Regions from separate parts of the Variovorax sp. LjRoot290 genome, predicted to be linked through region 3. Evidence: predicted binding sites of a transcription regulator. Region 3 holds the regulator's gene; each other region holds the start of a gene.
What was found. The regulator sigma-54, encoded in region 3, starts transcription at its own class of promoters, with help from an activator protein. The targets are predictions, from matches to a motif close to TGGCANGNAANCTGCTTT.

Region 1 (7,735 bases), 5.0 Mb from region 3:
CCCAGCACCAGCAGCAGAGGCAGGCCCGCGGAGAAGCCCAGCGCGAGCATGCGCAGCGTGGCCGGTTCGAGATAAACCTTGAGCGCGTCGCGCCAAGGCAGGGCAGGAGAGGCTTCGTCAGCCGGGGGTGCGGACATGAATGAGGGTCTTTGGGGCTCTCTTATTATTCCCGCATGTGTTTGCGCTGCACTTCTCGCTCCGGAACCTGGCAAGCCCGCCGCGCATTTCTGCTGGTTGCGGGCGCGGCCGCGGTGACGCCGGCGCTCGCGCAGGTCGAGGTCGGCAAGTCCTCGGTGGCGCGCAACCTGGTACCGGCCGAGAACGTCGAGCAGGCCGGCGTGCAGCAATACGGCGAGCTGATGGCGCAGGCCAGGGCCAAGGGCGCGCTGGCCGGCGAGGGCAATGCTCAGCTGCAGCGCCTGCACGCCATCTCGGCACGCATCATCCCGTTCGCGGCGCAATGGAACGAGCGCGCCGCGCGCTGGAAGTGGGAGCTCAATCTGATCGGCAGCAAGCAGATCAACGCCTTCTGCATGCCGGGCGGCAAGATCGCCTTCTTCACTGGCATCCTCGACCAGCTCAAGCTCAGCGACGACGAGGTCGCGATCGTGATGGGCCACGAGATGGCGCATGCGCTGCGCGAGCATGCGCGCGCCCGCCTGGCCAAGAGCGCGGGCACGGGCGCCGCGCTGTCGATCACGGCCCAGCTGCTGGGCCTCGGGCAGGCCGGCGACCTTGCGGCGCGGGCCGGCACGCAACTGCTGACGCTCAAGTTCAGCCGCAGCGACGAGACCGATGCCGACCTGGTCGGGCTCGAACTCGCCGCGCGCGCCGGCTACGATCCGAAGGCTTCGATCTCGCTGTGGAACAAGATGGCGCAGGCCTCGAAGAACCAGGGCGGGCTGAACTTTCTCTCGACGCACCCGAGCGGGCCGGACCGCATCGCCAAGCTCGAGGCCAACGTGCCCAAGGTCGAAGGGCTCTACCGCGCGGCGAAGCGCGGCTGAGCTGTCTTCGAGCTATTCCACCGGATAGGGGCCGTCCGCGAAGACGGTCGCGTGGTAGCCCTTGGAGCCGATCGCCTGCGCCAGCGCGCTGCGATGGTCGCCACCGGTGCGCAGGCGTTCGATGACCGCCTGGAAGTCGTGGCGCGGTTGCCAGCCGAGCTCGGCGCGTGCGCGATCGTTGACGTAGACGCGGTCGATCTCCGGGAACATGCGCCACCCGCGCCGCGCGTACTCGGCCTCGAATTGCGGCACGTGGCGTGCCACCACCGCGGGCAGGTCGGTGCGCAGCGTCGGCAAGTCCTCGCGCGTGAAGGGCGAGCTCGCGCTGATGATGTAGCGGCCGAAGCCGATCCCGGCCGCGCGGTCGATGGCGAGAAGGTGCGCCTCGACCACGTCCTCGACGTCGACCCGGCGATGCAGGAACTCGTTGACCTTCGCGTTCGCGTCCTCGTAGCGCTCGCGAACATGCCGGTGGTCATCTTCCTCGGGAAAGAAGCGCGAGGTCCGCAGCACGATGCAGGGCAGCCCCTGCTGGCGCTGGAACAGCTCGCACAGGTCCTCGGCCGCGACCTTGGTGGCGCCGTAGATGTTCTTCGGCACCGGCGCCACGTCCTCGGTGACCCAGGCCGCCGGCGCCCCCGGCGGCGGCGTCAGCGCACGGCCGAAGGCGCTGGTGGTGCTGGTGAAGACGAAGGCGCCGACGCCTGCGGCCACCGCTTCTTCCAGCAGGTTCAGCGTGCCCGTGATGTTGGTGTCGACGAAGTCCTGGCGGCTGTGCGTGGCCACGTGGGGCTTGTGCAGTGTCGCGGTGTGGAGCACGGCATCGACGCCCCGCATGCAGCGGGCCACGAGGGCGCGGTCCGCGATCGAACCGACATGGCGTGTGTACGGCGACGCCAGCGCGTCGATGCCGACTGCCTCGTGCGTCGTGGCCTGCAGGCTGCGCATCAGCGCCTCGCCGAGGTGGCCGGAACTGCCGGTCACGAGAATCTTCACGGTAGACCTTTCATGAGTGCTTGCTCGGATGATGATGTCCGGATATGGCCGGGCAAGTGCACCGCGCTTCGCGATCATCGCTGCGTCATTACAACGAAAGCGAGCCGATCCATGACCGACGCGGAGATCCAGGATTTCATCACCCAATTCGCCGCCGCATGGGCCACGAGGGATGGCGAGGCCTTTCTCGCGCTCTGGCATCCGGACGGGGTGCTGCGCACGCCGCTGGTCGATCGCCCCATTGCCGGCAACGAGCTCGGGCGCCTGAACGACGTGCAGCGGGAGGCCGCGCCCGACCTCGTCTGGCAGCTCCTGGACTGGAGCTCGCGCGGCGACATCGTGATCATCGAATGGCAGTGCACGCGCCAAGTCGGCGGCAAGCGCTTCGACTGGCGCGGTGTCGACAAGTTTCGGCTGAGGGACGGCAAGATCGCCGAGGAGCGCGTCTACATGGACACCGCGCTGCTGCGCGCGCTGCGCTCCGGCGTCGACCCGGAGCCGATCAGGCAGGCCGCCGGCCAGGGCGTTGCGTTCGAGCCGCTGTCCGTGCTCTGAAGCTGCGCCTTGCAGGATCAGGCAAGAAGCGCGGGCGAATCGGCTACCGCCTCATGCTCCCTCGTTCCTAGACTTCGTTCCACTCCCCCGCAGCCAAGGAACGCAACATGTCAGGAATCGAAGGAAAAGTCGTCGCCATCACCGGCGCGAGCAGCGGCATCGGCGAAGCCACCGCCAGGCTCCTGGCACAGCGCGGCGCGCGCGTGCTGCTCGGGGCCCGCCGCATCGGCCGGCTGAATGCGCTCGCCAATGAGATCGTCGAAGCCGGCGGTTCGGCGCGCTACCAGGCGCTCGACGTCACGCGGCGCGCCAGCATGCAGTGTTTCATCGACGAGGCGACCGAGGCTTTCGGCCGCGTCGACGTGATCGTCAACAACGCCGGACTCAAGGTCGACGAGTGGGACCGCATGCTCGACGTCAACGTGCGCGGCGTGCTGCACGGCATCGCCGCCGGCCTGCCGCGCATGCGCGCGCAGGGCTGCGGGCAGTTCGTCTATTGCGCCTCCAGGTTCGCGGTGCACGCGATCTCCGAACGGCTGCGCCAGGAGGCGGGCGGCGACATCCGCGTCACCGTGATCTCGCCGGGCGTGACCGAGTCGCCCACGGCCATCGCGCGTGCCATCGCCTTTGCGATCGAGCAGCCGGAGGACGTGGACGCCAGCGAAATCATCGCGCGCCCGACGGCGAGCCCCCACTGAAAAGGAGCCCGACCATGCACAGCCATCTGCTTTTGCTCGGCCTCGCCATGGGCGTCATGACGGCGCCGCCCGCCGACGCGCAACGCGCCCCCGACTCGATTCAAGGACCCAAGGCAATGACGACCACCAACAACCGATCGAACGACCAGAACGCCTACGCCGGCATGTGGGTGACCAAGGACGGCTACATCCGCCACGAGCTCCTGCCCGGCGGACGCTACGACGAGGCGCGCGGCAATCGCAAGAGCGCCTATCAGGGCCGCTATGTGCTCGCCGGCGATCACATCGACTACGTGGACGACACCGGCTTCACCGCCGACGGCGAGTTCCGTGACGGCGTGCTCTACCACGCGGGCATGCTGCTGTACCGCGAGCACAAGCGCTGATATGGCTTGATCCTGTCAAGAGGGCGAACCGAACCCTCCGGGTGCCGGATTGCAGAATCTTTCGTGAATGCCGGATCGGGAACGCGACGGAGCCCGAGTGCGTAAGCGACGGTTGATCATGCTGATATGCGTGGATTGGCTACCGACAGTTCATGTGTTCGTCGCGGGGCTGCCTGCTTTCTAGGGTCTGCGGTCGGTCACTGGCGTGGCTGTGCAATAGCGCTCCCGAGGATTCCCCTGTGGCCGTGGCTGCGCCGCGTTCCCGATCCGGCCTCAAGATGGTTGTTCGATAGGGCGCCTCCTTGGTGATGTGTGCCAGGCCATCGCTGGTTCAGGTTGAGGCCGCCGGTGGCGGCGTCACCTCGCGCGCGATGGCCCATACGAACCCGGAGAGTTCGCGCGCGATGGCCACGACGACCTTGTTGTGCGGCATGTGCCGCGCCCTCATCCTCTTGAAGCGCGTGCACAGTCGCAGTTGCGCAGTCCAGGCGATGTCGGTCACGGCCTTGGGCAGGTCCGCCTGGCGCTTGGCGATGTCTGCGCTGACTCTTGCTGGATAGCGGTACAGATGCGCCACCTCCACCAGCATGCGCCGCGCCGCCGAGTTGCCGGCCTTGGTGATGGCGCCCTGGCGGCGGCGCTGGCCGCTGGAGGCTTCGCTGGGTACCAGGCCCAGGTAGGCCATCAACTGGCGAGGGTTGGCGAAGCGGTGGAAGTCCTGGATCTCGGCCACCAGCGTGACCGCGGCAATGAGTTGCACACCGCGCAGTGCTTGAAGCGCGGCCACCACCGGTGCCAGCGACCAACCCGCCAACGCATCGCGCAGCGACTGCTCCAGCCTTGCGATGCGTGCTCCCGATTCGCTCACCGCGTGCAGGTACTCCTGGAAGGCGATCTGCTGCGCGGCGTGCGGCAGCGCCAGGCTGGCCAGCCAGCGCAGATGCGCCGCCGTCCAGGCGCTCTTGCCCGAGTACACCACGCCGCTGCGCAGCAGCAGCGCCTTCAGCCGGTGGCGCGCGTTGCGCTGTTCCCGCACCGCGTCCTCGCGGGCCCGCACCAGGTCGCGTAGCGCCTCGTCCACGGCGTCGGGCACGCGCACCGCATTGAGTTCACCCGCGCGCGCCAGGCGCGCCAGCATCAAGGCATCGCGGCGGTCGGTCTTCACCCGATCACCCGAGCGCTTGGGGATGGACGAGGGCGCCACTACCTCGCAGTGATAGCCCAGCGCGGCGAGGTGGCGCTGCAGCACGAAGCCGCAGGGGCCCGCTTCGTAGACGACATGTAGGCAATGGCCCCGGCTGACCAGGCGGCGCAGGGCCTTGGTGACGGCAACGACGCCGCCGGCAACCGCGCCCAGATGGCGCACTTCGCCGTCACGGCCGGCCTCGGCCAGGGCGATGTCGATGCTGTCCTTGTGGACGTCCAGGCCAACGTAAACGGTGGCCGCAGTGGTGGTAGATTGACTCATGGCCCGTCTCCTTGCACGTTGCACGCTGTCCGCCCCTCGGGGTCCAGCGTTGTGGCTCGGCGCACCAACGGTGCGCAACCCACGATAGTCCCGGAGACGGGCCTCCTAACGGCTCAAGCCATTCTGTCTAGCCCAACCGGGACAGCGGCCTTGCGCCGCATTCCGCTGGCACGCCACTTGCATCTCGTCTTGTACACAAGACAGGATGCTTGATGATGGTGCATGAAATTGCCTCGCTTCGCGGCGAGGCGCCAGAGCCGGTGAACGAGTGGGCCGCGCAGGCATGGATCGCGCGGCTCAACCGGCCGCTGGCCGGCGCACCCGCCGGCCCGCTCGCCGGCCTCAGCTTCGCCGCCAAGGACAACATCGACGCCGCCGGCATGCCGACCACGGCGGCCTGTCCGGCCTTCGCCTATACGCCGGCCACCCACGCGCATGTGGTGCAGCGGCTGCTCGATGCCGGTGCAAGCCTCGCCGGCAAGACCAATCTCGACCAGTTCGCCTGCGGCCTGAACGGCACCCGTTCGCCCTATGGCGCCGTGCCCAACAGCTTCGATGCGCGCTACGTGTCGGGCGGCTCGAGCTCCGGCTCGGCCTACGTGGTCGCCACCGGCCAGGTCGACTTCGCCCTGGGCACGGACACCGCGGGCTCGGGCCGGGTGCCAGCCGGGCTCAACAACATCGTCGGCATCAAGCCCTCGCGCGGCCTGATCAGCGCGCGCGGTGTGGTGCCGGCGGCGCAGAGCGTCGATTGCGTGTCGATCTTCGCAAGGACCGTGGGCCTGGCCGCGCGCGTGCTGCAGGCGGCGATGGGCTTCGATGCCGAAGATCCCTATTCGCGCGAGTTGAAGCTCGCCGCCGAACCCTTGCCCGCGCGCTTGCGCTTCGGCCTGCCCTCGGCGCCGCGCTTCTTCGGCGATGCGCTGTCGGCGGTCGCCTTCGAACGCGCCGTCGCGCAGATGCAGGCCCTGGGCGGAACGCCGGTGGCGATCGACTACGCGCCGCTGGCCGAAGCCGCCGCGCTGCTCTACGACAGCGCGCTGGTCGCCGAGCGCTATGCCGCCGTCCGCGGCTTCTTCGACGCGCATGAAAGCGAAGTGATCGAGCCGGTGCGCGGCATCCTGGCCGCGGGCCGGCGCTACAGCGCGGCCGACTTCGTCGATGCGCGCGCGAAGCTGCACGCACTCGGCCAGCGCGCGGCCGCGATGTGGCGCGACATCGACGTGCTGTTGGTGCCCACCGCGCCCGCGCACTACACGACCGACGCGATGCAGGCCGCGCCGGTGGCGCTCAACCGCAACCTGGGCGAATACACCAACTTCGTGAACCTGCTCGACTATGCGGCGATCTCGGTGCCGAGCAGCCTGCGCGAGGACGGCCTGCCCTTCGGCATCACGCTGATCGGCCGCTCGGGCAGCGACTTCCAGCTGGCCGAACTGGGCCAGCGCTTCCACCACGCCACCGGCCTGCCGCTGGGCGCGACCGGTGCGCCGCTGCCCGCGCCCGAGGCGCTGCCGCTGATCGCGGCCGAGCCCATGGTCAGGCTCGCGGTGGTCGGCGCACACCTGTCGGGCATGCCGCTGAACGGCCAGCTGACGGAGCGCGGCGCCACGCTCGTGGCGCAGACGGCGACCGCGCCGCACTACCGCCTCTACGCCTTGCCCGGCACGGTGCCGCCCAAGCCCGGACTGGTGCGCGTGCCGGGCACGAAAGGTGCGGCGATCGCGGTCGAGGTGTGGCAGATGCCGCTCGCGCACTACGGCTCCTTCGTGTCGCTGATTCCGGCGCCGCTCGGCATCGGCACCCTGGCGCTGGCCGACGGCAGCAGCGTGCAGGGCTTTCTCTGCGAAGGGCTGGCGCTCGAAGGCGCCGAAGACATTACGCATCTGGGCGGCTGGCGCCGCTACATCGAGTCCCGCAAGGCAACGACAAGGAGTGTTCCATGAGCATCGTCAACTCGATACCCGCCGCGTCGCGCCGACGTGTGCTGCAAGCCGGCGCCGCGGGCATCGCCGCGCTCGCCGCACCCTCGCTGGTGCTGGCCCAGGCCGCGCCGAAGATCCGCATCGGCTATTGGCCGGTGGCGGCGGGCCTGCCCTTCTTCGCGGCCATCGATCGCGGCTACTTCAAGGAAGCCGGCCTCGAGGTCGAGCCGCTCAAGTTCGCCGGCGCGCAGCAGGTGATGGAAGCGATGCTCTCGGGCCGCTCCGACGGCAGCTCCAACGGCACCGGCTCGGCCAACCTCGCCATCGGCGAGATCGCGCAGCCCGGCCTGTTCAAGATCTTCTGCACCAACCCGAGCAACGCCAAGTTCGTGCTCGACGAGTTCATCGTCGCCAAGGACAGCCCGATCAAGACCATGGCCGAGCTCAAGGGCAAGAAGGTCGCCTCCGGTCCCGGCATCCAGAACATGACCTTGTGCAAGACGATGCTGGAGCGCGCCGGCGCCACCGGCGCGATGGTCTCCGAACTGCCGATCGGCCAGCACGTCGCATCGCTGGTCGCAGGCCAGGTCGATGCCTGCTACACACTGGAGCCCACGGGCACGGTCGGCCGCATGAACGGCACCACGCGCATGATCGAGGCCGGCGTCGTCGCCAAGTACATCCTCGGCGATCCGATGGC
Region 2 (7,735 bases), 1.5 Mb from region 3:
CTGCCGCCGCTGATCTGGGGCTGGCTGACCTACCGCGTGATGAGCTTCGACGCCCTGGCCGAGCATGCGAGCCCGGAGGAGCGCGAGGCCTTGCTGCGCGCCCATCGGCTGCCGCTGCTCGGCGTCGGCGTGCTGTGCGGCTACCTGGGCGCCGCCCCGAGCATCGTCTGGGCGTCGGGGCTGCTGTTCGCTGCGGCTTTCTTCGTGCTGGTGCCGCTCGCGATCTGGATCTACACGCTGGTGTTCGCCTTCTCCGCGCTCTGGTTCGCGCACTACTGCCTGGATGCCCTGGCCCAGCTGCGGGCGCAGCGCGCGGCGGCGGCCGTTTCACCTTCCGCGGCCGAGATGGCAGATGTCCATGCGGCCGCCACCCAATGGGGCGCACCATGAGCACACGTTCGTTCGGCCTTCTCGTCGTCGGCGACGAAATCCTGTCGGGCAAGCGTGTCGACAAGCACATGCCCAAGGTCATCGAGCTGCTCGCCGCGCGCGGCCTGCAGCTGGCCTGGGCCGAGTACGTCGGCGACGTGCCGGTGCGCATCACGGAAGCGCTCGCGCGCGCCTTCGCCTCGGGCGACGTCGTGTTCTCCACCGGCGGCATCGGCGCTACGCCCGACGATCACACACGCCAGTGCGCGGCCGCGGCGCTGGGCGTGCCGCTGGGGCTGCATCCGGAAGCCGAGGTGCTGATCCGCGAACGCATGCAGGACACCGCGCGCGAGCAGGGCACGGTCTACGAGCCCGACCGTCCGGACAACGTGCACCGGCTCAACATGGGCGTGTTCCCGCTCGGCGCCAACATCATCCGCAACCCCTACAACAAGATTCCGGGCTTCAGCGTCGGCGACGTGCACTTCGTGCCGGGCTTCCCGGTCATGGCCTGGCCGATGATCGAATCGGTGCTCGACGAGCGCTATGCGCACCTGTTCGCGCACGGTCGGGCGATGGAGAAATCGGTCATCGTCTACGGCGCCATGGAGGCCGCGCTCACGCCGCTGATGGAAGCCGTCGAACTCGCGCATCCCGGCATCAAGGTCTTCAGCCTGCCGAGCGTGGACCATGCCGAGCACGGCCGCCACATCGAGCTCGGCGTCAAGGGGGATGCCGAGCGCATCGATGCCGCCTACGCACAGCTGCTCGAGGGCCTGCACGCCTTTGGCGCGCGTCTTGGACCCGAATTGGTGCGTTAATCTTGATTGCACCAGTTTGGTTACAACTTGCCTGCTTTTGGGGTTTCGGCGCAGTGCCGGGTACCCCTCTTCGGCAGTGACAATGGGCACAAAAACTGCATTCCCAGTCCCGCAATTCCAACCAACCATCCAAACCAGGAGAACCTGATGGCAAAGACCGTCGCCGATGTACTCAAACTCGTCAAGGAAAACGAGGTCAAGTTCGTCGACTTCCGCTTCACCGATACCCGCGGCAAAGAGCAGCACGTGACCGTGCCCGTGTCCGCATTCGACGAGGGCAAATTCACCGACGGCCATGCCTTCGACGGCTCGTCGATTGCCGGGTGGAAGGGCATCGAGGCTTCGGACATGCTGCTCATGCCCGACCCGAACACGGCCAATATCGATCCCTTCTTCGAAGAAACGACGCTGCTTTTGACCTGCGACGTGGTCGACCCGACCGACGGCAAGCCCTACGAGCGCGATCCGCGTTCGCTCGCCAAGCGTGCCGAGGCCTACATGAAGGCCTCGGGCCTGGGCGACACGGCGTACTTCGGACCGGAGCCGGAATTCTTCGTGTTCGACGGCGTGCGCTGGCAGAACGACATGTCGGGTTGCTTCGTCAAGATCGAATCCGAAGAGGCTTCCTGGAACAGCGCCAAGGAATTCGAGCACGGCAACACCGGCCACCGTCCGGCGGTCAAGGGCGGCTACTTCCCGGTTCCCCCGGTCGACAGCTTCCAGGACATGCGCTCCGAGATGTGCCTGGTGCTCGAGTCGCTGGGCATCCCGGTCGAAGTGCATCACCATGAAGTGGCGAACGCCGGCCAGATGGAACTCGGCACCAAGTTCAGCACGCTGATCCAGCGCGCCGACTGGGTCCAGCTGCAGAAGTACGTGATCCACAACGTGGCCCACGCCTACGGCAAGACCGCGACCTTCATGCCCAAGCCGATCGTCGGCGACAACGGCTCGGGCATGCACGTCCACCAGTCGGTCTGGAAGGACGGCAAGAACCTGTTTGCCGGCGACGGCTACGCCGGCCTGAGCGACTTCGCGCTGCACTACATCGGCGGCATCATCAAGCACGCCCGTGCGTTGAACGCCATCACCAACCCGGGCACCAACAGCTACAAGCGCCTGGTCCCCGGATTCGAAGCGCCGGTGAAGCTGGCCTACTCGGCCAAGAACCGCTCGGCCTCGATCCGCATCCCCTTCGTGGCCAACCCGAAGGGCCGCCGCGTCGAAGCGCGCTTCCCCGATCCGATGATGAACCCGTACCTCGGTTTCGCCGCGATGCTGATGGCCGGCCTGGACGGCGTGGAGAACAAGATCCATCCGGGCGAAGCCGCCAGCAAGGACCTCTACCACCTGCCGCCGGAAGAAGACGCGCTGATCCCGACCGTGTGCCACAGCCTCGACCAGGCGCTCGACTACCTCGACAAGGACCGTGCCTTCCTGACCAAGGGCGGCGTGTTCACCGATGCCTACATCGACGCCTACATCGACCTCAAGATGCAGGAAGTCACGCGTTTCCGCATGGCGACGCACCCTGTCGAATTCGACATGTACTACTCCCTGTAAGCCAGCTTTTCGGCTTTGGCGTTAAAAAGGGACGGCCTTGGGCCGTCCCTTTTCCTTTTGGGGCAAGCTTGCGCGGCCGAACTCCCGAATTGCAGGAAAATGCCGGTTTGCTGCGCACTACATTCACGACCATGAAGACTTCTTCCGTTTTCCTCCTGGCCGCCTTGGCGGCGGCCGGCGTGCACCTCCAGGCCCAGGCCCAGCAGGAGCGCGTCTGGCGCTGCGGCAACGAATACACCAACAACGCGACCCTCGCCCAGCAGCGCGGCTGCAAGGTGATGGAGGGCGGCAACGTCACCGTGGTCCAGGGCACCCGCCCGATCGCGGCGGCTGCGGCAGGCAGCACCGCCGCGCGTGCGCCGGCCGGCAGCCCGCGCGTCGACGGCGCCGACCAGCGCGCACGCGACGGCGAAGCCCGCTCGGTGCTCGAGTCCGAGCTCAAGAAAGCCGAAGAGCGCCAGGCCCAACTGCTCAAGGACTACAACAACGGCGAACCCGAGAAGCAGGGCAGCGAAGCGCGCAACTATCAGAAGTACCTCGACCGCGTGGCCGAGATGAAGGCCGAGATCGCGCGCAACGAAAGCGACATCGCGGGCATCCGCCGCGAAATCGGCCGCCTGCCGGCCAATCGTTGATGGCCTTTGGCAAATCCGCCGCTGCCGCCAAGCGTTTTCAGGCCTTCGACCTTCTTTCCACGCTGATCGCGGTGGTGCGCACCGACGGCGCGGTGCTGTTCGCCAATGCCGGCCTCGAAGACGCGCTGGGCACCTCGCGCCGCACGCTCGAAGGCTCGCAGTTCGGCGCCTGCTTCCATGAGCCGCAGGTGCTGCGCACGGCGATCGACGGCGCGCGCAGCAACGACTTCGCCACGCTGCGCTACGAGGCCTTCCTGCGCCGCGTCAACCACGAGCTGATGCCGGTGCAGGTCACGCTCGCGCAGGGCGACCGCGCGGGCGAACTGATCATCGAAATGTCGCCGCTCGAGCAGCAGGTCCGGCAAGACCGCGAAGAGCGGCTGCTCGACCAGGCGCAGGCCAACAAGGAGCTGATCCGCAATCTCGCGCACGAGATCAAGAACCCGCTGGGCGGCATTCGCGGCGCGGCGCAGCTGCTGCAGATGGAAGTCGAGTCGCGCGACCTCATCGAATACACCCAGGTCATCATCCACGAGGCCGACCGCCTGCAGACGCTGGTCGATCGCCTGCTCGCGCCGCACCGCCGCCCGCACGTGGTGGGCGACGTCAACATCCACGAGGTCTGCGAACGCGTGCGCTCGGTGATCCTTGCGGAGTTCCCGCGCGACCTGCACATCGAGCGCGACTTCGACGTCTCGATTCCCGAGTTTCGCGGCGATCGCGAGCAGCTCATCCAGGCCACGCTCAACATCGTCCACAACGCGGCGCAGGCATTGGCCGAGCGGCGTGCAGCCGGCGACGCGTGCATCACCTTCAAGACCCGCATTGCACGTCAGGTGATATTCAACAAGCAGTGGTATCGACTGGCACTGGAATTGCATGTCATCGACAATGGACCGGGTGTGCCGGACGCGATCAAGGACCGCATCTTCTACCCGCTGGTGTCGGGCAGGGAAGGCGGAACAGGCCTTGGATTGACGCTGGCACAAACTTTCGTGCAACAGCACCACGGCGTGATCGAGTGCGACAGTGTCCCGGGCCGGACCGATTTCAAGATATTGATACCGCTGCCTTAGCTAACAGGGAACAAGGAACTGCATGAAGCCGATTTGGATAGTGGATGACGACCAATCGATCCGCTTCGTGCTGGAAAAGGCGCTGTTGCGCGAAGACCTGCCGACCCGCAGCTTCACCAATACGCGCGAGGTGCTGGCCGCGCTCGAAGCCGCGGCCGACGACGAGATGCAGGGCCCGCAGGTCCTGGTGAGCGACATCCGCATGCCGGGCGGCTCCGGCCTCGACCTGCTCGACAAGATCAAGGCCAAGCATCCCGGCCTGCCGGTCATCATCATGACCGCCTTCTCCGACCTCGACAGCGCCGTCTCGGCCTTCCAGGGCGGCGCCTTCGAATACCTGCCGAAGCCCTTCGACCTGCCGCGCGCGGTGGAACTGATCCGCCGCGCGGTCGACGAAAGCCAGCGCGAGGAAGTGTCCGAGGAACGGATGGCCGCTGCGCCCGAGATGCTGGGCCAGGCGCCGGCGATGCAGGACGTGTTCCGCGCGATCGGGCGCCTGTCGCAAAGCAACGTGACGGTGCTGATCACCGGCGAATCCGGTTCCGGCAAGGAGCTGGTGGCGCGCGCGCTGCACAAGCATTCGCCGCGCGCCAGCGGCCCCTTCGTGGCGATCAACACCGCCGCCATTCCGAAAGACCTCCTCGAAAGCGAGCTCTTCGGCCACGAGCGCGGCGCCTTCACCGGTGCGCAGACCATGCGCCGCGGACGCTTCGAACAGGCCGAAGGCGGCACCCTGTTCCTCGACGAGATCGGCGACATGCCCTTCGACCTGCAGACGCGCCTTCTGCGCGTGCTGAGCGACGGCCATTTCTACCGCGTCGGCGGCCACAACTCGGTCAAGGCCAACGTGCGCGTGATCGCGGCCACCCACCAGGACCTGGAACAGCGCGTCAAGATCGGCGGCTTTCGCGAAGACCTGTTCCACCGACTCAACGTCATCCGGCTGCGGCTGCCGGCCCTGCGCGAGCGCGGCGAAGACATCCCCGCGCTCACGCGGCACTTCCTGCAGCAGAGCGCCAAGCAGCTCGGCGTCGAGCCCAAGCGCATCTCCGATGCGGCGCTCGCGCAGCTCGCGACCTTCTCTTTTCCCGGCAACGTGCGGCAGCTGGAGAACATTTGCCACTGGCTGACGGTGATGGCGCCGGCACAGCTGATCGAAGCCAAGGACCTGCCGCCCGAGGTGATGGCCGGTGCTGCTGCTGCCGTTGCAGCGCCCGGTGCCTCCGCCGCTGCCGCTGCCGCCACAGCTGAACGCGAACCCGTTGCGGCGCCTTCCACGTCTGCTGCCGCGGTCTTGGCCTCGGCTTCCCCGACGCCATCCGCGCCCGCTGCCGGCGCTGCGCCGGTCGGTTCGGGCTCGTGGGAGGCCGGGCTCGAACAGGAGGCCCAGAGCCTGCTGGCGGCCGGGCGCAACGACGTCTGGGACGTGCTGTCGCGCCGTTTCGAGTCGCGCCTGATCCTCACGGCGCTGGCCAACACGCGCGGCCGCCGCATCGAGGCCGCGCAGAAGCTCGGCATCGGCCGCAACACGATCACGCGCAAGATCCAGGAGCTCGGCCTGGAATAGCGAGTGGCGCCGGCGCTCAGCGGCTGCGCTGCCCGAGGGTCAGCGTATCGAGCTGGAACTGGCCGCTCCTGTCCCAGAGCCAGGTGTCGACGTAGGTGTGCGCACCCAGCTTGCCTGGGGCCGGCAGGGGCGAGGCCTCGCGGATCAGCTCTGCGATCTTTCCGCTCACCTCCGGCGCATGGCTCGGGGTGCGGCTGAAGTGCACGCCCGTGACGCGCCCGCTGCTGTCGACTTCGGTTTCGGTCACCACCACCGCATACACCAGCGGCGGAATCTTCCCCTTGTAGATGCGCTGGGGGTACTTGTTGTAGATGTGCCGGGCGCCGATCTTGCGGTAGGCGCGCACGGCCGGCGTCTGCACGGTGATGAGCCGCGCGGTCGGCACCTTTTCCGATGGCTGCGAGGGTTGTTCCGCGGGGGCTTTGGCGCCGGGGGAGGGCACTTCGTCGGTGGCGCTCGGCTTCAGCGCCGAGCAGGCGGAAAGGCCGAGCACGGCCGCGAGCAGGGCGAGGTGGAGGATCCGTTTCATGCGTTGAGCTCCAGGGTTACAGGTGCGTGGTCGCTGGGCTTGTCCCACTTGCGCGGCACGCGGTCGATCGTGCAGCCCTTTGCATGCGGCACCAGCGGCTCGCTCACCAGGATGTGATCGATGCGCAGCCCCCGGTTTTTCTGGTAGCCCAGCATGCGGTAGTCCCACCACGAGTAGCTCTTCTCGGGCTGCTCGAAGAGGCGGAAGCTGTCGGCGAGGCCGAGCCCCAGCAGAGCCTTGAAATGGTCGCGCTCCTCGGTCGTGTGATGAATGGTCTCGGCCAGCCCGACGGGGTCGAAGCTGTCGCGGTCCTCCGGCGCGATGTTGAAGTCGCCGAGCAGCACCAGCCTCGGATGCGCCGCGAGCTCCTCGCGCAGCCACTCGCGCATGGCGCGCAGCCAGCTCATCTTGTAGGCGAACTTCTCGGTGCCCGGCGCCTGGCCGTTGACGAAGTAGCCGTTGACGACGCGCAGCTCGCCGGCCGGCGTGTCGATGGTGGCACTGATCACGCGCGAATGATCGTCGGCAAAGCCACCGATGTTCTTCGCGATATCGCGCACCGGAGCGAGGCTCAGGATCGCGACGCCGTTGTAGGTTTTCTGGCCGAACACCGCCGCGTGATAGCCGGCCGACTGCAGCACTTCGAGCGGGAACTTGTCGTCGCTCATCTTCAGTTCCTGCAGGCACAGCACGTCGACCGGGTTGGCGATCAGCCAGTCGAGCACGTGCTGCAGGCGAGCTGTGAGGGAATTGACGTTCCAGGTGGCAATTTTCATAAATTGCGCAAGGGTACCTGAGTTAGGGATCGCCCATGCCCGCGACAGCGCTGGTACGCGCTTCTAGTTCGTTGGACTTGTCAAAGATCGCATCTGCGCCGACCGCCAATCAGACCAAGGTGCCTGCCGCTCATTTCTTCATGGCCTTGATGTCGGCCTTGCCCTTCGCCTGTTCCGACTGGGCCTGCTTCACGCACGCAGTCTTGGCATCGCCCTTCTGGTCATCGCATTTCTCCTTGGCGACGCTGTAGGTGGCCTCCACCTTGGCCTCGGCCACCTTGCGCGCATTGCCGTCGCTGGGCTTGCGCTGCTGGTCGAACTCGGCCTTGGCGACCTTTTCCTTGCCCTTGGCTTCCGCGATGCAGACGTCCTTGGCGTTGTCCTTCATGGCGTCGCACA
Region 3 (7,735 bases):
GCCGGCCGCCTGGCCATCGAGGCCGGCGAAACCACCGTCGATGCCGGCGCAGGCAGTTTCAATCTCTTCTACCGGCCGGATCCGGCCGTCGCCCTGGCGCGGCGCGCTTATGCGCAAGCCAGCCTGGCCTCGGCCGCCAGCCCGGTGCGAAGCGATGCGGGGACAGCCTTGCCCGTCTGGGAGAGGGTCGCGCAGGTCCAGATCCCCTCCGTGCCGCGCGCACCTTCCGTGCCGGGCGCGCTCGCGCCAGGCCTGTATGTGCAGGTGATCGACGGCTTGATCAACGTGTCGAACAAGGGAGGGTCGCAACAATTCTCGGCCGGGCAGTTTGGCTTCACACCCTCCGTCGTACAGCCGCCGGTGGTATTGCCCACCAACCCCGGGCTCAAATTCACCCCGCCGCCGGTGTTTTCATCCTCGGCCTCCAGCAACACCAGAGGCACCAGCGGCACGAAGAGCAACACCGTCGATTGCGAAGTGCGCTGACCGCAAAGAAAAAGCCCCGTCAGGCCGAAGCCTGCGGGGCCTTTTCTTTGCTGGGTTGCGGCTTCGCTCAGGCAGCCGGCTTGGCGGAGAGGCATTCCTTCATGAAGGCCTTGCGCTCGTCGCCCTTCAGGGCCTTGGCCTTGGGGTCGGCATTGCAGCTCTTCATCTTGTCCTGCTGCGTCACCGGCTTGGCCGAGAGGCAGGTCTTCATGAAGGCCTTGCGCTCGTCGCCCTTCTTGTCGCCGGCGTCCTTGTTGCAAGTCGCCATCTTGCTTTGCTGGGCCGTGGGGGCCTTGTCCTGCGCGTGCGCGACGCCGATGGAGAGACAGGCGGCCACGGCAAACAGGGAGAGAAGCTTCTTCATGGTGTAGGTGTCCTCAAGGGTGGTTGTGACAGGAGCCCCGGCCGGGGCCGCCCATGCTAACGGCCCGAGGCAACGCCTGGATGACCATGGCCGGCCGGGGCCGGGTTTGCCCCCGGTAAAATCCCGCGATGCTATTGGTCAAACAGGAGCTGCTCGCGGCGCTCGCGAACACGCTCGAATCCTTCTCGCCCGGCGCCGGCGCCAAAGCCGCGTTCGAATCGCCCAAGGTCGCGGCGCATGGCGATTTCGCAAGCACCGCGGCGATGCAGCTCGCCAAGCCCCTGGCGCGCAAGCCGCGCGAACTGGCCGAGGACATCAGCGCCGCGCTCCAGGCCACCCCGGCCTTCGCGCAGTGGGTCGATGCCATCGAGATCGCCGGCCCCGGCTTCTTGAACATCCGCCTCAAGACCGCTGCCAAGCAGCAGGTGGTGCGCGAGGTGTTGGCCGCGGGCGAGGCCTTCGGCCGCCAGCCCGCGCGCAGCGATCGCGTGCTGGTCGAGTTCGTCTCCGCCAACCCGACCGGCCCGCTGCATGTGGGCCACGGCCGCCAGGCCGCGCTCGGCGACGCGATCTGCAACCTGCTCGCCTCGCAGGGCGCGCAGGTCTGGCGCGAGTTCTATTACAACGACGCGGGCGTGCAGATCCAGACGCTCGCCACCAGCACCCAGCTGCGCGCCAAGGGCTTCAAGCCCGGCGATGCCGAATGGCCCGAGCAGGCCTACAACGGCGAATACATCGCCGACATCGCCGAAGACTTCAAGGCGAAGAAGACCGTGCGCTCGGACGACCGCGAATACACCGCGAGCGGCGACGTCGACGACATCGACTCGATCCGCCAGTTCGCCGTGGCCTACCTGCGCCACGAGCAGGACCTGGACCTGAAGGCCTTCCAGGTCCGCTTCGACAACTACTACCTCGAATCGAGCCTCTACACCAGCGGCCGGGTCGAGGCGACGGTGAAGCGGCTCATCGAGGCCGGCAAGACCTACGAGCAGGACGGCGCCCTGTGGCTGAAGTCGACCGACTACGGCGACGACAAGGACCGCGTGATGCGCAAGAGCGACGGCAGCTACACCTACTTCGTGCCCGACGTCGCCTATCACATCGCCAAGTGGGAGCGCGGCTTCGGCGAGGTGGTCAACATCCAGGGCACCGACCACCACGGCACGATCGCGCGCGTGCGCGCCGGCCTGCAGGCCGCGAACGTCGGCATCCCGGCCGGCTATCCCGAGTACGTGCTGCACACCATGGTGCGCGTGATGCGCGGCGGCGAAGAGGTCAAGATCAGCAAGCGCGCCGGCAGCTACGTGACGCTGCGCGACCTGATCGAGTGGACCAGCACCGACGCCGTGCGCTTCTTCCTCCTGAGCCGCAAGCCCGACACCGAATACACCTTCGACATCGACCTCGCGCTGGCGCAGAACAACGACAACCCGGTCTACTACGTGCAGTACGCGCATGCGCGCATCTGCTCGGTGCTGGCGGCCTGGGGCGGCGATGCGGCCGCGCTGGCGGATGTCGAGCTCGCGCCGCTGCAAAGCCCGGCCGCGCAGGCGCTGCTGCTGCTGCTGGCCAGGTACCCCGACATGCTCGCGGCCGCGGCCAAGGATTTTGCGCCACACGACGTCACCTTCTACCTGCGCGAACTGGCTGCCTGCTACCACAGCTACTACGACGCCGAGCGCATCCTGGTGGACGAGGAGCCGGTCAAGCGGGCCCGCCTGTCGCTGGTCGCGGCCACCGCGCAGGTGCTGCACAATGGGCTGGCAATTCTCGGCGTGAGCGCGCCGCGCAAGATGTGATTTCGAACCATGACTAAAAGACAGAGCGGCAACATCGTCATTGGGCTGATCGTCGGCCTGGTGCTGGGGCTGGGCGTGGCGCTGGGCATCGCGGTCTATGTGACCAAGGTGCCGATCCCCTTCATGACCAAGACCCAGCGCGGCGGCCCCGAGCAAGACGAAGCCGAGGCGCGCAAGAACCGCGACTGGGACCCCAACGGCCCGCTCGCCGGCAAGGCAGGCGCCGCCCGCCCGCAGGCACCCGCGACGCCCGCACCGCCCCAGCCTGCCACGGCGGGGGCGCCCACGCCGCCGACCGCGCCGGCGCCCGTGGTGGTGCCACCCGGCGCGCAGCAGCAACAGCCACAGCGCGCCGGACGGCCGCCCCTGCCGGCCGAAGCCAACGCGGTGCCGCCATCGAACGACCCGATCGGCGATCTCGCGCGGGCACGTTCGGGTGCCAGCCCCGGCGCCACCACCGCCGCCGCGGCGCCCAGCGCCAGCACCGATCCTTTCATGTATTTCGTCCAGGCCGGCGCCTTCCGCACCCCCGAGGACGCCGAGGCGCAGCGCGCCAAGCTTTCGCTGATGGGCGTGGAAGCGCGCATCACCGAGCGCGAGCAGGCCGGCCGCACCGTCTACCGCGTGCGCGCGGGGCCTTTCAACAAGAAGGAAGATGCGGACCGGCTCAAGGAGCGGCTCGACGGCGGTGGCCTCGAATCTGCCTTGGTGCGCGTCCAGCGCTGAGCCTTCATCCATACTCAAGCTCGCCGGTCCGGGAACTCCGGGCCAGCCGCGGGCTCTGTCAGCCGCACAGGAGAACTTCTTAATATGAAACGTCGTGACTTTTCGCTGGCCGCCACTTCGCTGGGGCTTCTTCCCTTCGCCTCACCTTCGCACGCCCAGGCGCTCGCGCCCAAGGCGGGCACCGACTACGCCGTGCTCGACAAGCGCGTGCCGGTCGACGCGCCGGCCGGCAAGGTCGAGGTGATCGAGTTCTTCTGGTACAGCTGCCCGCATTGCAACGCCTTCGAGCCGACGCTCGAGACCTGGATCAAGAAGCTGCCCGCCCACGTGTCTTTCAAGCGCGTGCCGGTCGCCTTCCAGCCCAGCTTCCAGCCGCAGCAGCGGCTCTACTACGCGCTGGAAGCGATGGGCAAGGTCGACGAATACCAGCGCAAGGTGTTCGCCGCGATCCACCAGCAGCGCCAGAACCTCTCAGGCGAGCAGCAGATCATCGACTGGGCCGCGGCCAACGGCCTCGACAAGGCCAAGTTCACCGAGAACTTCAAGTCCTTCAGCGTGGCGAGCAAGATCCAGCGCGCCAAGCAGCTGCAGGAGGCTTACCAAGTGGCCGGCGTGCCCGCGATGGGCATCGCGGGCAGGTGGTATACGGACGGCGAACTCGCGCGCAGCATGGACCGCGCGCTGCAGGTCACTGACTTCCTGGTCGGCGAAGCGCGCAAGAGCGCGTAAAAAAGCGCCTCCCGCCGCTCGTCGCGGCAACCAGCAGGAAGCCCGCTTCGGCGGGCTTTTTCATCCGCCGGCGGAAACCGGATCCATGAGGCCGCATACAATCGCCCAGCAAGTTTCGTGCCTTTTATGACATCGTTACATTCCTCCTCCGTTTCTCGCCACCTTTGTCGCGCTTTCGTATTCGCCTTGGGCGTGGCCGGCCTCGTGTCGGCGGCGCAGGCCGAGAAGGCGGACCGCACCAAGCCGATGAACATCGAGGCCGACGCCATGCGCTACGACGACCTCAAGCAGACCAGCGTCTTCACCGGCAACGTGGTGGTGACCAAGGGCACCATCATCATCCGCGGCATCCGCATCGACGTGCGGCAGGATCCCGAGGGCTACCAGTACGGCATCGTCACGGCCGCGCCCGGCAAGCTGGCCTATTTCAAGCAGAAGCGCGACGCCGGCCCCGACGAGTGGATCGAGGGCGAGTCGGAAGTCATCGAGTACGACAGCCGCGCCGACAACGTGAAGTTCATCCGCCGTGCGGTGATGCGTCGCCTGGTCGGCGCGACACCCAACGACGAAAGCAGCGGACCCTTGATCGTCTACGACCAGAGCAACGACACCTTCACCGTCAACGGCTCGCCGCTGCCGCCCAATGCGGGCGTGGCGACCCAGCCCGGCGGCCGCGTCAAGGCCATCCTCACGCCCAAGGCGGCCGCCTCGGCGCCCGCTGCCGGGTCCGCCAGGCCGGCGGCGCCGGCCGCCTCCGCGCCGGCGTCCGGAACGGGCCTGCGCTCGACCACCACGCTCGGCGGAGAGCAGCGCAAGTGAGCGGCGGCAACGAAGTCCTGGGCAGCCGCCTCGAGGCGCGCGGCCTGCAGAAGAGCTACGGCAGCCGCAAGGTCGTCAAGGACGTCTCGCTCGGCGTGCAAAAGGGCGAGGTGGTCGGCCTGCTGGGGCCCAACGGCGCGGGCAAGACCACCTCCTTCTACATGATCGTCGGGCTGGTTCGGGCGGATGCGGGCGAGATCAGCATCGACGGCGAACCGATCGCGCACATGCCGATCCACCGCCGCGCCCGCATGGGCTTGAGCTACCTGCCGCAGGAAGCGTCGATCTTCCGCAAGCTCACGGTCGAGGAGAACGTGCGCGCCGTGCTCGAGCTGCAGCGCGAACCCGACGACGCGGGCCGGCCGGTGCCGCTGTCGAAGCAGCGCATTGAGGAGCGCCTCGGCGAACTGCTGCACGACCTGCGCGTCGACCATCTGCGCGATTCGCCGGCGCTGGCGCTGTCGGGTGGCGAGCGCCGCCGCGTCGAGATCGCGCGGGCGCTGGCCACGCAGCCGCGCTTCATCCTGCTGGACGAGCCCTTCGCCGGCATCGACCCGATCGCGGTGATCGAGATCCAGCGGATCATCAGTTTCCTGAAGGAACGCGGCATCGGCGTGCTCATCACCGACCACAACGTGCGCGAGACGCTGGGCATCTGCGATCACGCCTTCATCATCAGCGACGGGCATGTGCTGGCACAAGGCACGCCTTCGGAGATCGTCGACAACGCCGAGGTACGACGCGTGTACCTGGGCGAGCATTTCCGGATGTAGGGGACCGTACTTCGATGAAGCAAGGGCTCTCGCTGCGCGTTTCCCAGCACCTGGCGCTCACGCCGCAGCTGCAGCAGTCGATCCGGCTGCTGCAGCTCTCCACGCTCGAATTGAGCCAGGAAGTGGAGCAGATGCTCGACGAGAACCCGTTCCTCGAACGCACGGCCGAAGAGGCGCCGCGCGAGGAGTTCGGTCTCGAGGCGGCCGATGCGCCGGTGCGCGACGAAGACCGCCAGGCCGAGGGCGAGGCTGACTTCGTCCCCGGCTCGGCCGCGGCGCCGGCCGAGGTGGCGGTCGCCGCCAACGGCGATGCCGAAGCGGCTGCGCCCGCCGACAGCGAACCCGACTGGGAGGGCGACGGTACGGTCGACCTCGCGCCCGACGACAGCGAGTGGGGCGGCGATGCGCCCGCGCGCGCCAACAACCTCGGCGACGACGAGCGCACCGATGCGACCGAGCTCGCGCGCAGCCAGGAATCGCTGCAGTCCTTCTTGCACCGGCAGGCGCTGTCGCTGCGCCTGAACGAGAACGACTGCGCCGCGCTGCGCTTCCTGATCGAATCGCTCAACGACGACGGCTACCTCGAGGATTCGCTGCCGGCGCTGGCCTCGGGCCTCGCGGGCGACGACAACGACCAGTTCGACGAACTGGTGCATCACTTCCAGGTCGCGCTGGGCCTGCTGCAGAGTTTGGAGCCGGCCGGCGTCGGCGCCCGCAGCCTCGGCGAATGCCTGACCATCCAGCTGCGCCAGCTGGCGAGCGCCAAGGAGAGCGAGGAGGAGGCCCAGGTGCGCAAGACCGCCATCGCGATCTGCAAGCAGCCGATGGAGCTGCTCGCGCGGCGCGACTTCAAGCGCCTGGCCACGCTCACGCGCAGCAACGAAGACGAGGTGCGCGCCGCACTGCAGCTGATCGCCAGGCTCGAGCCCAAGCCGGGGCGCCGCTTCGTCGACGTCGAGCGCAACATCGTCGTGCCCGACGTGATCGTCACGCGCATCGGCCACGGCACCAACGCGAAGTTCCGCGTCATGCTCAATCCCGAGGTCATGCCGCGGCTGCGCGTGCACGACATCTATGCCGGCGCGCTCAAGCAGCACAAGGGCGAGGGCAGCCAGGCGCTGTCGCAGCGGCTGCAGGAAGCGCGCTGGTTCATCAAGAACATCCAGCAACGCTTCGACACCATCCTCAGGGTCTCCAACGCGATCGTCGAGCGGCAGAAGAGCTACTTCGTGCACGGCGAGCTCGCGATGCGGCCGCTGGTGCTGCGCGAGATCGCCGACGAGCTGGGCCTGCACGAATCCACCATCAGCCGCGTGACCACCGCCAAGTACATGGCCACGCCCTACGGCACCGTCGAGCTCAAGTACTTCTTCGGCTCGGCGCTCGGCACCGAAACCGGCGGCAACGCCTCCAGCACCGCGGTGCGCGCGCTGATCAAGCAGTTCGTGAGCGCCGAGGACGTGAGGAAGCCGCTGTCCGACAGCCAGGTGTCCGAGATGCTCAAGGAGCAGGGCATCGAGTGCGCGCGCCGCACGGTGGCCAAGTACCGCGAGGCGCTGCGCATCGCGCCTGCGAACCTGCGCAAGGCACTCTAGCGATGAGTCGCCGTCCGAGTCCGCTACCAAGCTGGATTCGCCTCGGCCTGGCCTTGATGGCGGTGCTTCTTCTCGCCAGCGGCTGCGCGATGCTGCCGGCCGAATTCGAGCGCACGCCGTCCAAGGCGATGCCCTTGTCCACCGGCACCGTGCTGGGCCGCATCGCCAAGGCCTCGCAGCCGGATGCGGACCTCAGCGGCTTCCGGCTCATGCCCAGCGGCGACTTCGCGCTCAACACGCGGCTCGAGCTCGCGCGCCGCGCCGAGCGCACGCTCGACGTCCAGTACTACCAGATCGACAACGACGAGACCGGCCGCTACCTGCTGCGCACGCTGCGCGACGCGGCCCAGCGCGGCGTGCGCGTGCGGCTCCTGATGGACGATCTCTACACTGCGGGCGAGGACGAGCTGCTGCTCGCGCTGGCCGCCACGCCCAACCTCG
Region 4 (7,735 bases), 3.4 Mb from region 3:
CCGGAGGAGAGCCCGATCAGCGCCAGCGAGACCGCCGACACCACCAGCACCAGCGTCAGCGTGTTGACGCCGCCCCAGCGGTCGGAGATCCAGCCGCCCATCACGCGCACCGCCGCGCCCATGAACGCGGCCAGCATCGTCAGCTGGCCCGCCTGCACCTTGCTCACGCCGAACTGGTCGTAGTAGTAGGAGGGCAGGAAGGTGGTGAGGCCGATGAAGCCGCCGAAGGTGACGCCGTAGATCAGGCTGAAGGCCCAGCCGTCCTTTTCGAACAGGCAGGCCACGTGCTCGCGCAGGCCGGCGTGGCTGTCGACGTCGGGCGGCTCCTGCGCGAACAGCACCATCACCGCCATCGGCAGCAGGATGGCCACCGCCGCGACGCCGTAGACGGCCTGCCAGCCGAGCCATTGCGCCAGCGGCGGCGCGACCAGCACCGACAGCGCCGTGCCCACGTTGCCGGCGCCCACCAGCCCCATCGCCAGGCCCTTGTTCTGCGGCGGGAAGGAGCCCGAGCCCAGCGACAGGGCCACGCCGAAGCTGGCGCCCGCGATGCCCAGCAGCACGCCCATGGCCAGCAGGTCGTTGAAGCTGTGCACCATGAAGAAGCCGAACAGCATCGCCACCGCGATCAGCCCCATCTCCACCAGCGTGGCGTTCTTGCGCCCGATGTACTGCGACAGGATGCCGAGCGGAAAGCGCATCAGCGCGCCGGCGATGATCGGGATCGACAGCATCAACCCCATCTGCGCGGGATTCAACTGGAAGGCCTCGCCGATAAAGGGCGCCATCGCACCGTTCAGCACCCAGATGCAGCACGAGAACATGAAGTAGAAGAAGGCCGCGAAGAGGGTGGGTGCGTGCCCGGAGCGCAGGAATGATTTGAAGCTGGACATGGCGGTGGCAATGCGTAAAGCATCCGCACAGCCGTGGCGCGGCTGCGTGGATGGGCGATGAATAGGAGTTTCCCGCCGGGAGCCGGCGGAATGGATGGGCGGTGAGCGAGTCCCTGCCGGGACCCGGGTCGGCGCGGAGGCCGAGGACTTCACCAAAGCGGTGCTTCGTTACACCGTGCCTTCCCTTACGCAAGATGCGTGCCTGCCGCGAGAGGCTCGCTTCGCCTATGCTGCGCTCGCCCCCCTCGTTCGCGATCCAACTTCCATGATTCGACTCTTGCTCGTCTTGCCTGACTCCGATGCCGAGGTGCTGAGCCAAGTGCTGGCGGGCGCGGATGCCGCCGCCATCGGCTTCAGCACCTGCGACACGATGGTGCAGGAGGCCGCCATGCTCGCACCGCAACAGGTGCTGATCCACAGGCCCGCATCGATCCCTGACCTGCAGGCCGCCCTGCATACCTGGGCTGGCGCTCCGCCGCATCCGGTCGTGGTGATCAGCGAGCCGCTGTCGCCAGAAGTGCATGAGGCGCTCGTCGAGCTGGGCGTGCACGCCTGGTCGTGCGCCGAAACCCTGGATGCACAGAGCCTGCGCGCCGTGCTGGCGCGCGCGCAGGCGCGCTGGCAACGCGAGGCTGCGCTGCGCGACACGCTGGCGCGCTCGCTCGCCCATCTCGACGAGCGCAAGTGGGTGGACCGCGCCAAGGGGCTCCTGATGTCGGCGCGCGGCATCGGCGAGGACGCCGCGTTCGGCATGCTGCGCGGTGCAGCGATGCACGCCAACCTGCGGGTCGGTGAACTCTCGCGTTCGGTGGTCGAGGCGGCCCAGTGGGCCGAGGCGATCAACCGTGCCGGGCAGTTGCGCATGCTCTCGCAGCGGCTGGTGCGCCTGGCGGCGCAGGCGCTCGCGGATGTGGATGCGCGGCGCAGCCGCAGCCTGCGCGCGCAGTCGGTCGAGCGGGTCAAGGACAACCTCGATCACCTGGCTTCCCTCCCGCTGGATTCGACCTCGATGCAGGCGCTGGCGGCCGTGCGCTCGGCATGGGATGCCATGGATGCGGCGCTGTCCTCGCGGCTGTCCGCGGCCTCGCTGACCGCCATCGACGCCAGCGGCGAAGACCTGCTGGTCGCGGCCGAGGCGCTCACCGACGTGCTCGAATCCTCCGCGGGCCGCAGGGCCTTGCGCATCGTCAATCTCTGCGGGCGGCAGCGCATGCGCGCCCAGCGCCTGGCCAAGGACGCGCTGCTCGCCGCGATGCTGCCCGAGGGCGCGTGGAGCGCGCGCCTCGCGCCCACCATGGACACTTTCGAGGCCTCGCTGCTGGAGCTGGAGCGCGCGCCGCTGAGCTCGCCCGAGATCCGCGACGCGCTCCATGGCGCCCGCGACGAATGGCTGCGGCTGGTGCGCGGCGTGCGCCATGCCGACCGGGCCGAGGGGCGCGCCGATCTGGTGCGCGCCAGCGAGGTGCTGGCCGATACCTTCGACCGGCTCACCGCCTCGTACGAACACAGCCTGCAGGTCATCATGTCCTGAGCCTGTGTTCGGCCTGCTCGCTCAGGCCGCGACCTTCTCCACGTGCGCCTGGCGCGTGTAGAGAAAGTCGATTACGGCCTTGCGGGCGTGCACGTAGACGGGGTCTTCCGCGAGCTCGACGCGGTTGCGCGGGCGCGGGATGTCGACTGCCAGCACCTCGCCGATGGTGGCGGCCGGGCCGTTGGTGAGCATGACGATGCGGTCCGACAGGAGCACCGCCTCGTCGACGTCGTGCGTGACCATCACCACCGTGCTGTGCGTCTTCTGCACGATGGCCAGCAGCTCGTCCTGCAACTTGGCGCGCGTCAGCGCGTCGAGGGCGCCGAAGGGCTCGTCCATCAGCAGCACCTTGGGTTCCATCGAGAGGGCGCGCGCAATGCCCACGCGCTGTTTCATGCCGCCGGAGATTTCGCCGGGGCGCTTCTGCGCGGCCGGCGTGAGGCCGACCAGCGCGAGCGCCGCTTCGGTGCGCGCCCTGAGCTGCGCCTTGTTCTCGGTCGAAGCGAACACGCGCTCGACGGCGAGGTAGACGTTCTCGTAGCAGGTGAGCCAGGGCAGCAGCGAATGGTTCTGGAACACCACCGCGCGCTCGGGCCCCGGGCCCTTGATCTCGCGGTTGGCGCACAGCAGCACGCCCTGCGTGGGCGTGGTGAGGCCGGCGATCAGGTTCAGCAGCGTGGACTTGCCGCAGCCCGAATGCCCGATCAGCGTGATGAACTCGCCCTTGGCCACCTGCAGGTTGATGTCGCGCAACGCGAGGAAGCTGCCCTTGGGCGTCTTGAAGCGCTGTTCGACGTCGTGGATTTCGATGTACTTCATGATGGACCGATCGTCCTGAGCTTGTCGAAGGGTCATGCCTTCACCTCTTCGAACGTGAATGCGGTGGCGATCCGGATCAGCGCGAACTCGAGCACGAGCCCGACCATGCCGATGACGAAGATCGCGATGATGATGTTGGCGACGTTGAGGTTGTTCCACTCGTCCCAGACCCAGAAGCCGATGCCGACGCCGCCGGTCAGCATCTCGGCCGCCACGATCACCAGCCAGGCGGTGCCGACCGCGAGGCGCACGCCGGTCAGCATGTAGGGCAGCACGGCGGGGAACAGGATCTTGGTGAGGATCTTCCACTCGGAAAGATTGAGCACGCGCGCCACATTCATGTAGTCGCTGGGCACGCGCTGCACGCCCACCGCGGTGTTGATGATCATGGGCCAGATCGAGCAGATGAAGATGGTCCAGATCGCGGCCGGGTTGGCGCCCTTGAAGACCAGGAGGCCGATCGGCAGCCAGGCCAGCGGCGACACCGGTCGCAGCAGGCTGATCAGCGGATTGAACATGCGCGAGAGGAACTCGAAGCGACCGATCGCGAAGCCGGCCGGGATGCCGACCGCGGCGGCCAGCCCGAAGCCGAGCGCCACGCGCTGGAGCGACGAGAGCACGTTCCAGCCCACGCCCTGGTCGTTGGGGCCCTTGCTGTAGAAGGGATCGCTGAACACGGTCAGCGCCTGTTGCCAGACGGCGGCCGGCGACGGGAAGCCGGTGGTGCTTTTCAGCGCCACGAGTTCCCAGATCAGGACCAGCAACGCAAAGCCAAGGATCGGCGGCAGCACGCGCAGCCAGATCCAGCTGAAGTCGCGCGGGGCGCGGGGCGTGGTCTCTTCCTGCGCGGGCTCTGCAGGCGGGACGGAGGCGGCCGCGGACTTCCTGGCGGCTGCCGGCGTGGCGAGCTGCCCCTGGGCAGCCTCGAGCGGGGAGTGAAAGACGGCACTGACCATGGCGGGCTCCTCAGGCATTGACCTTGAACGACTCGGCGTACTTCTTCGGATCCTTGCCGTCCCACACCACGCCGTCGATCAGCTTGCTGCTGCGCATCGTGTCCTTGGGAACGGAGGTCTTGGTCGCGGCTGCAGCTTGCTTGTAGATGTCGATGCGGTTGATCTCCGTGGCCACCTTGAGGTAGTCCGGATGCTCCTTCAGCAGGCCCCAGCGCTTGTGCTGCGTGAGGAACCACATGCCGTCGGAGAGGTAGGGGAAGGTCGCCGCGCCGTCGTTGTAGAACTTCATGTGGTTCGGGTCGTCCCAGTTCTTGCCCAGGCCGTTGGTGTAGCGGCCCAGGATGCGCTGGTTGATGGCGTCCACGCTGGTGTTGACGTAGCTCTTGTCGGCGATGGTTTCGGCCATCTTGTTCTTGTTCTGCAGACCGGCGTCGATCCACTTCCCGGCTTCGAGAATCGCGGCCGTCACGGCGCGCGCCGTGTTGGGGTATTTCTTGACGAAGTCGCCGGTGGTGCCGAGCACCTTCTCGGGATGGTCCTTCCAGATGTCCTGCGTGGTGACGGCCGTGATGCCGATGCCGTCCATGATCGCGCGCTGGCCCCAGGGCTCGCCGACGCAGTAGCCGTCCATGTTGCCCACGCGCATGTTGGCAACCATCTGCGGCGGCGGCACGGTGATGACCTTGGCATCCTTCAACGGGTTGACGCCGTTGGCGGCCAGCCAGTAATAGAGCCACATCGCGTGGGTGCCGGTCGGGAAGGTGTGGGCGAAGGTGTATTCGCCTTTCTCCTTCGCCATCACCTTGGCCAGCGAGGCGCCGTCGACCGCGCCCTTGTCGGCCAGTTTCTTCGACAGCGTGATCGCCTGGCCGTTGTTGTTGAGGGTCATCAGGATGGCCATGTCCTTCTTCGGCCCGGCGGTGCCGAGGTGCACGCCGTAGATCAGGCCGTAGAGCACGTGGGCGAAGTCGAGCTCGCCATTGACCAGCTTGTCGCGCACACCGGCCCAGCTGGCTTCCTTGCTCGGCACGATCTTCACGCCGTACTTCTTGTCGATGCCGAGCACCGAGGCCATGACGACGCTGGCGCAGTCGGTCAGCGGGATGAAGCCGATCTTGACTTCCTCCTTTTCTGGCTTGTCCGAGCCTTGGGCCCAGACGGCTGCGCGCAGGGCGGGGTCGAGCCCGACCGCGCCGATGGCGGCGGCTTGCAGCACGCGGCGGCGATTCAACTTCGGTTTCAGCAAATCGGTCATGGGGCGAGCTCCGGAATGAAGAAAAGACAAAAAGCACAAAACAAAAAAGGCGTCCCGACCACGCACGGGCCGCTCGATAACGAGCCCTTGCGGGATGGGGACGCCTTTGTCCGGTTCGGTGGGTCGCACCCGCCGTTGGATGCCACCTGCCTGAAGACCCTTGCAGGTCTATGCAGGTTTGTTAAGCAAACTGCGTGCCAGCAGTTCAGAGGGGTGGTTTGCTATCAAATCGATAGCCTCCGAAGTCCGCGTCGTGAGGCAAGAGGCGCCGAATCCCTTGAACTGCGATCGAAGCACAGTTGTTGTGCAGCGCACCAATTCAGGTGCGAGGCGCCCGGGACGCCGGCTCGCCGGGCAGGTATTCGGCCATCGAGAGCACCGATTCGGCGACGTCGACCAGCCTGCGGTTCTGGCTCATGGCTGTCTGGCGCAGCATCTTGTGCGCCTCCTCCTCGCTGAGGCGGCGGTGTGCCATCAGCAGGCCCTTGGCGCGTTCGACCAGCTTGCGCTCGTTCAGGGCCGCGCGCACGGTGTCGAGTTCGTCGCTCATCGCCTGCAGCCGGTGCGACTGCTCCTGCACCATCTCCAGAATCGATCGCTCGAGCTGCCGGCCATAGGGCGTGGCTGAACCCATGGTTTGCGGGTGGCCCGGCGCGTCTGCAGCGGGCTGCTCGTCGAAGAAGACTGCCGCCGGTGTACCCGCCTCGCGCGCCAGCTTGGCCAGCAGCGCGTCATGGGCCTGCAGCTCGGCCCGGGCCTGGCTCGTTTTCTGTTCGCAGATCCGGCGCAGGTCGGCGGCCAGGCGCTCTTCGATCGATTGCATGGCGTCGATGCGCCGGCTGCAGCAGTCGAACCAGGTCTGGCTCAGTTCGGTATCGAGTGCCACGCCGGCGGGTGCCGCGCAGGCGATGCGGCGCAGCCGTTCCTGCTCCGCCAATTGGGCGGAGGATTGACTGCTGCGCCAGAGCTCGGCGATGCGCGCGCCCGAGAACTCGGCGAAGACCTGGAAGCAGCGCTCCTGCGATTCGATCAGATGCAGCCATTGCTGCTGGCGCGCGCTGTCGTTGTGGCCCGAGGCGAAGGCCGCGGCGCCGCAGGCGCGCTCCTGGCCGGCGAACTCCTTGCCCTGCATGAAATTGAACATGGCCACCAGCTGGCGAGAGATTTCCGGGTCGGTGGCGCCGTCCGCGGCCTCGAACACGACTGCGAGCAGCCCTGCGATCAGCTTGACGAAGGCGGCCGTCGCCTCAGCCGGGCTGAGCTCCAAGGCGCCGACGCGACGGCGCAGCTCGGGCAGGCCCTCGAGGCCCGGCAGCACCCAGGCGATGCGGCTGAACAGGCGCGCACCGTTGCCGATGCGGCCCGCGTCGGCCTCGAGCTGATCGAACGAAGCGCGCACCGCCTCTTCCACGCGCAGGCATTCGGCGATCTGCTCGCTGCGCTGCGAGACGAAACGGTGGCCACGCGACGCCAGCAGCACGTTCGAGATGCCGCGTTCGCGCTGCAGCGCATGGACCAGGCGGCCGATCGTGCCGACCAGCGCGCTGGTGCGGGCGAGCTGCTCCAGCGCGTCGATTTCGCAGCGCAGGGCGGCCATCAGAAAGCTCAGTCCGGATTTCATCGTGGGGCGGCATGGCTGAAGAGCCATCCTAAGGACATGCAGCAACATCCGTGCCCCGACATCGTGCGCACCCTACACTCGTCGCATGTTTGTATTGGGAATCGAATCGTCCTGCGACGAGACCGGCGTGGCCCTGGTCGAATCCGGCGCGAGCGGCTTGCCGCGCCTGGCCGCGCACGCGCTCCACAGCCAGATCGCGATGCATCAGGCCTATGGCGGCGTGGTGCCCGAGCTGGCCAGCCGCGACCACATCCGGCGCGTGCTGCCCCTGGCGCAGACGGTGTTGTCCGAGGCCGCCCGCTCCCTGCCCGAGATCGACGTCGTCGCCTACACGCGCGGGCCGGGGCTGGCCGGCGCGCTGCTGGTGGGCGCCGGCGTGGCCTGTGCACTGGGCGCGGCGCTTGGCAAGCCGGTGCTGGGCGTGCATCACCTGGAAGGCCACCTGCTGTCGCCCTTTCTCAGTGCCGATCCGCCCGAGTTCCCCTTCGTCGCGCTGCTGGTCTCGGGCGGTCACACGCAACTGATGCGGGTCGACGGCGTGGGGCGCTACGAGCTGCTCGGCGAGACCATCGACGACGCAGCAGGCGAAGCCTTCGACAAGAGCGCCAAGCTGATGGGCCTGCCCTATCCTGGCGGCCCCTGGCTCGCCAAGCTGGCGGA

Region 1: atzF (allophanate hydrolase) is a predicted target of sigma-54. The motif match lies at 5,277-5,294, and genes of this name have one in related genera.
Region 2: glnA (type I glutamate--ammonia ligase) is a predicted target of sigma-54. The motif match lies at 1,275-1,292, and genes of this name have one in related genera.
Region 4: ACSQ9A_RS09810 (CmpA/NrtA family ABC transporter substrate-binding protein) is a predicted target of sigma-54. The motif match lies at 5,637-5,654, and genes of this name have one in related genera.

The regions. Positions count from the first base shown of each region.
Region 1 covers NZ_CAXURW020000001.1:345,805-353,539, forward strand. The annotation lists gene ACSQ9A_RS01795 (AmpG family muropeptide MFS transporter) at 1-137, opposite strand, end outside; gene ACSQ9A_RS01800 (M48 family metallopeptidase) at 174-1,007, shown strand; gene ACSQ9A_RS01805 (NAD-dependent epimerase/dehydratase family protein) at 1,020-2,003, opposite strand; gene ACSQ9A_RS01810 (nuclear transport factor 2 family protein) at 2,115-2,558, shown strand; gene ACSQ9A_RS01815 (SDR family oxidoreductase) at 2,666-3,256, shown strand; gene ACSQ9A_RS01820 (Atu4866 domain-containing protein) at 3,271-3,642, shown strand; gene ACSQ9A_RS01825 (IS110 family transposase) at 3,974-5,110, opposite strand; gene atzF (allophanate hydrolase) at 5,323-7,056, shown strand; gene ACSQ9A_RS01835 (ABC transporter substrate-binding protein) at 7,053-7,735, shown strand, end outside.
Region 2 covers NZ_CAXURW020000001.1:3,835,427-3,843,161, reverse strand. The annotation lists gene ACSQ9A_RS19095 (EI24 domain-containing protein) at 1-390, shown strand, start outside; gene ACSQ9A_RS19090 (competence/damage-inducible protein A) at 375-1,190, shown strand; gene glnA (type I glutamate--ammonia ligase) at 1,338-2,753, shown strand; gene ACSQ9A_RS19080 (hypothetical protein) at 2,885-3,388, shown strand; gene glnL (nitrogen regulation protein NR(II)) at 3,388-4,464, shown strand; gene ntrC (nitrogen regulation protein NR(I)) at 4,487-6,031, shown strand; gene ACSQ9A_RS19065 (hypothetical protein) at 6,048-6,560, opposite strand; gene xth (exodeoxyribonuclease III) at 6,557-7,336, opposite strand; gene ACSQ9A_RS19055 (hypothetical protein) at 7,467-7,735, opposite strand, start outside.
Region 3 covers NZ_CAXURW020000001.1:5,328,277-5,336,011, reverse strand. The annotation lists gene ACSQ9A_RS26360 (hypothetical protein) at 1-486, shown strand, start outside; gene ACSQ9A_RS26355 (PsiF family protein) at 554-850, opposite strand; gene argS (arginine--tRNA ligase) at 979-2,652, shown strand; gene ACSQ9A_RS26345 (SPOR domain-containing protein) at 2,662-3,378, shown strand; gene ACSQ9A_RS26340 (thiol:disulfide interchange protein DsbA/DsbL) at 3,463-4,107, shown strand; gene lptA (lipopolysaccharide transport periplasmic protein LptA) at 4,234-4,926, shown strand; gene lptB (LPS export ABC transporter ATP-binding protein) at 4,923-5,699, shown strand; gene ACSQ9A_RS26325 (RNA polymerase factor sigma-54) at 5,714-7,294, shown strand; gene ACSQ9A_RS26320 (phospholipase D family protein) at 7,297-7,735, shown strand, end outside.
Region 4 covers NZ_CAXURW020000001.1:1,924,412-1,932,146, forward strand. The annotation lists gene ACSQ9A_RS09790 (MFS transporter) at 1-893, opposite strand, end outside; gene ACSQ9A_RS09795 (type IV pili methyl-accepting chemotaxis transducer N-terminal domain-containing protein) at 1,159-2,424, shown strand; gene ACSQ9A_RS09800 (ABC transporter ATP-binding protein) at 2,446-3,279, opposite strand; gene ntrB (nitrate ABC transporter permease) at 3,276-4,199, opposite strand; gene ACSQ9A_RS09810 (CmpA/NrtA family ABC transporter substrate-binding protein) at 4,210-5,454, opposite strand; gene ACSQ9A_RS09815 (nitrate- and nitrite sensing domain-containing protein) at 5,774-7,075, opposite strand; gene tsaD (tRNA (adenosine(37)-N6)-threonylcarbamoyltransferase complex transferase subunit TsaD) at 7,161-7,735, shown strand, end outside.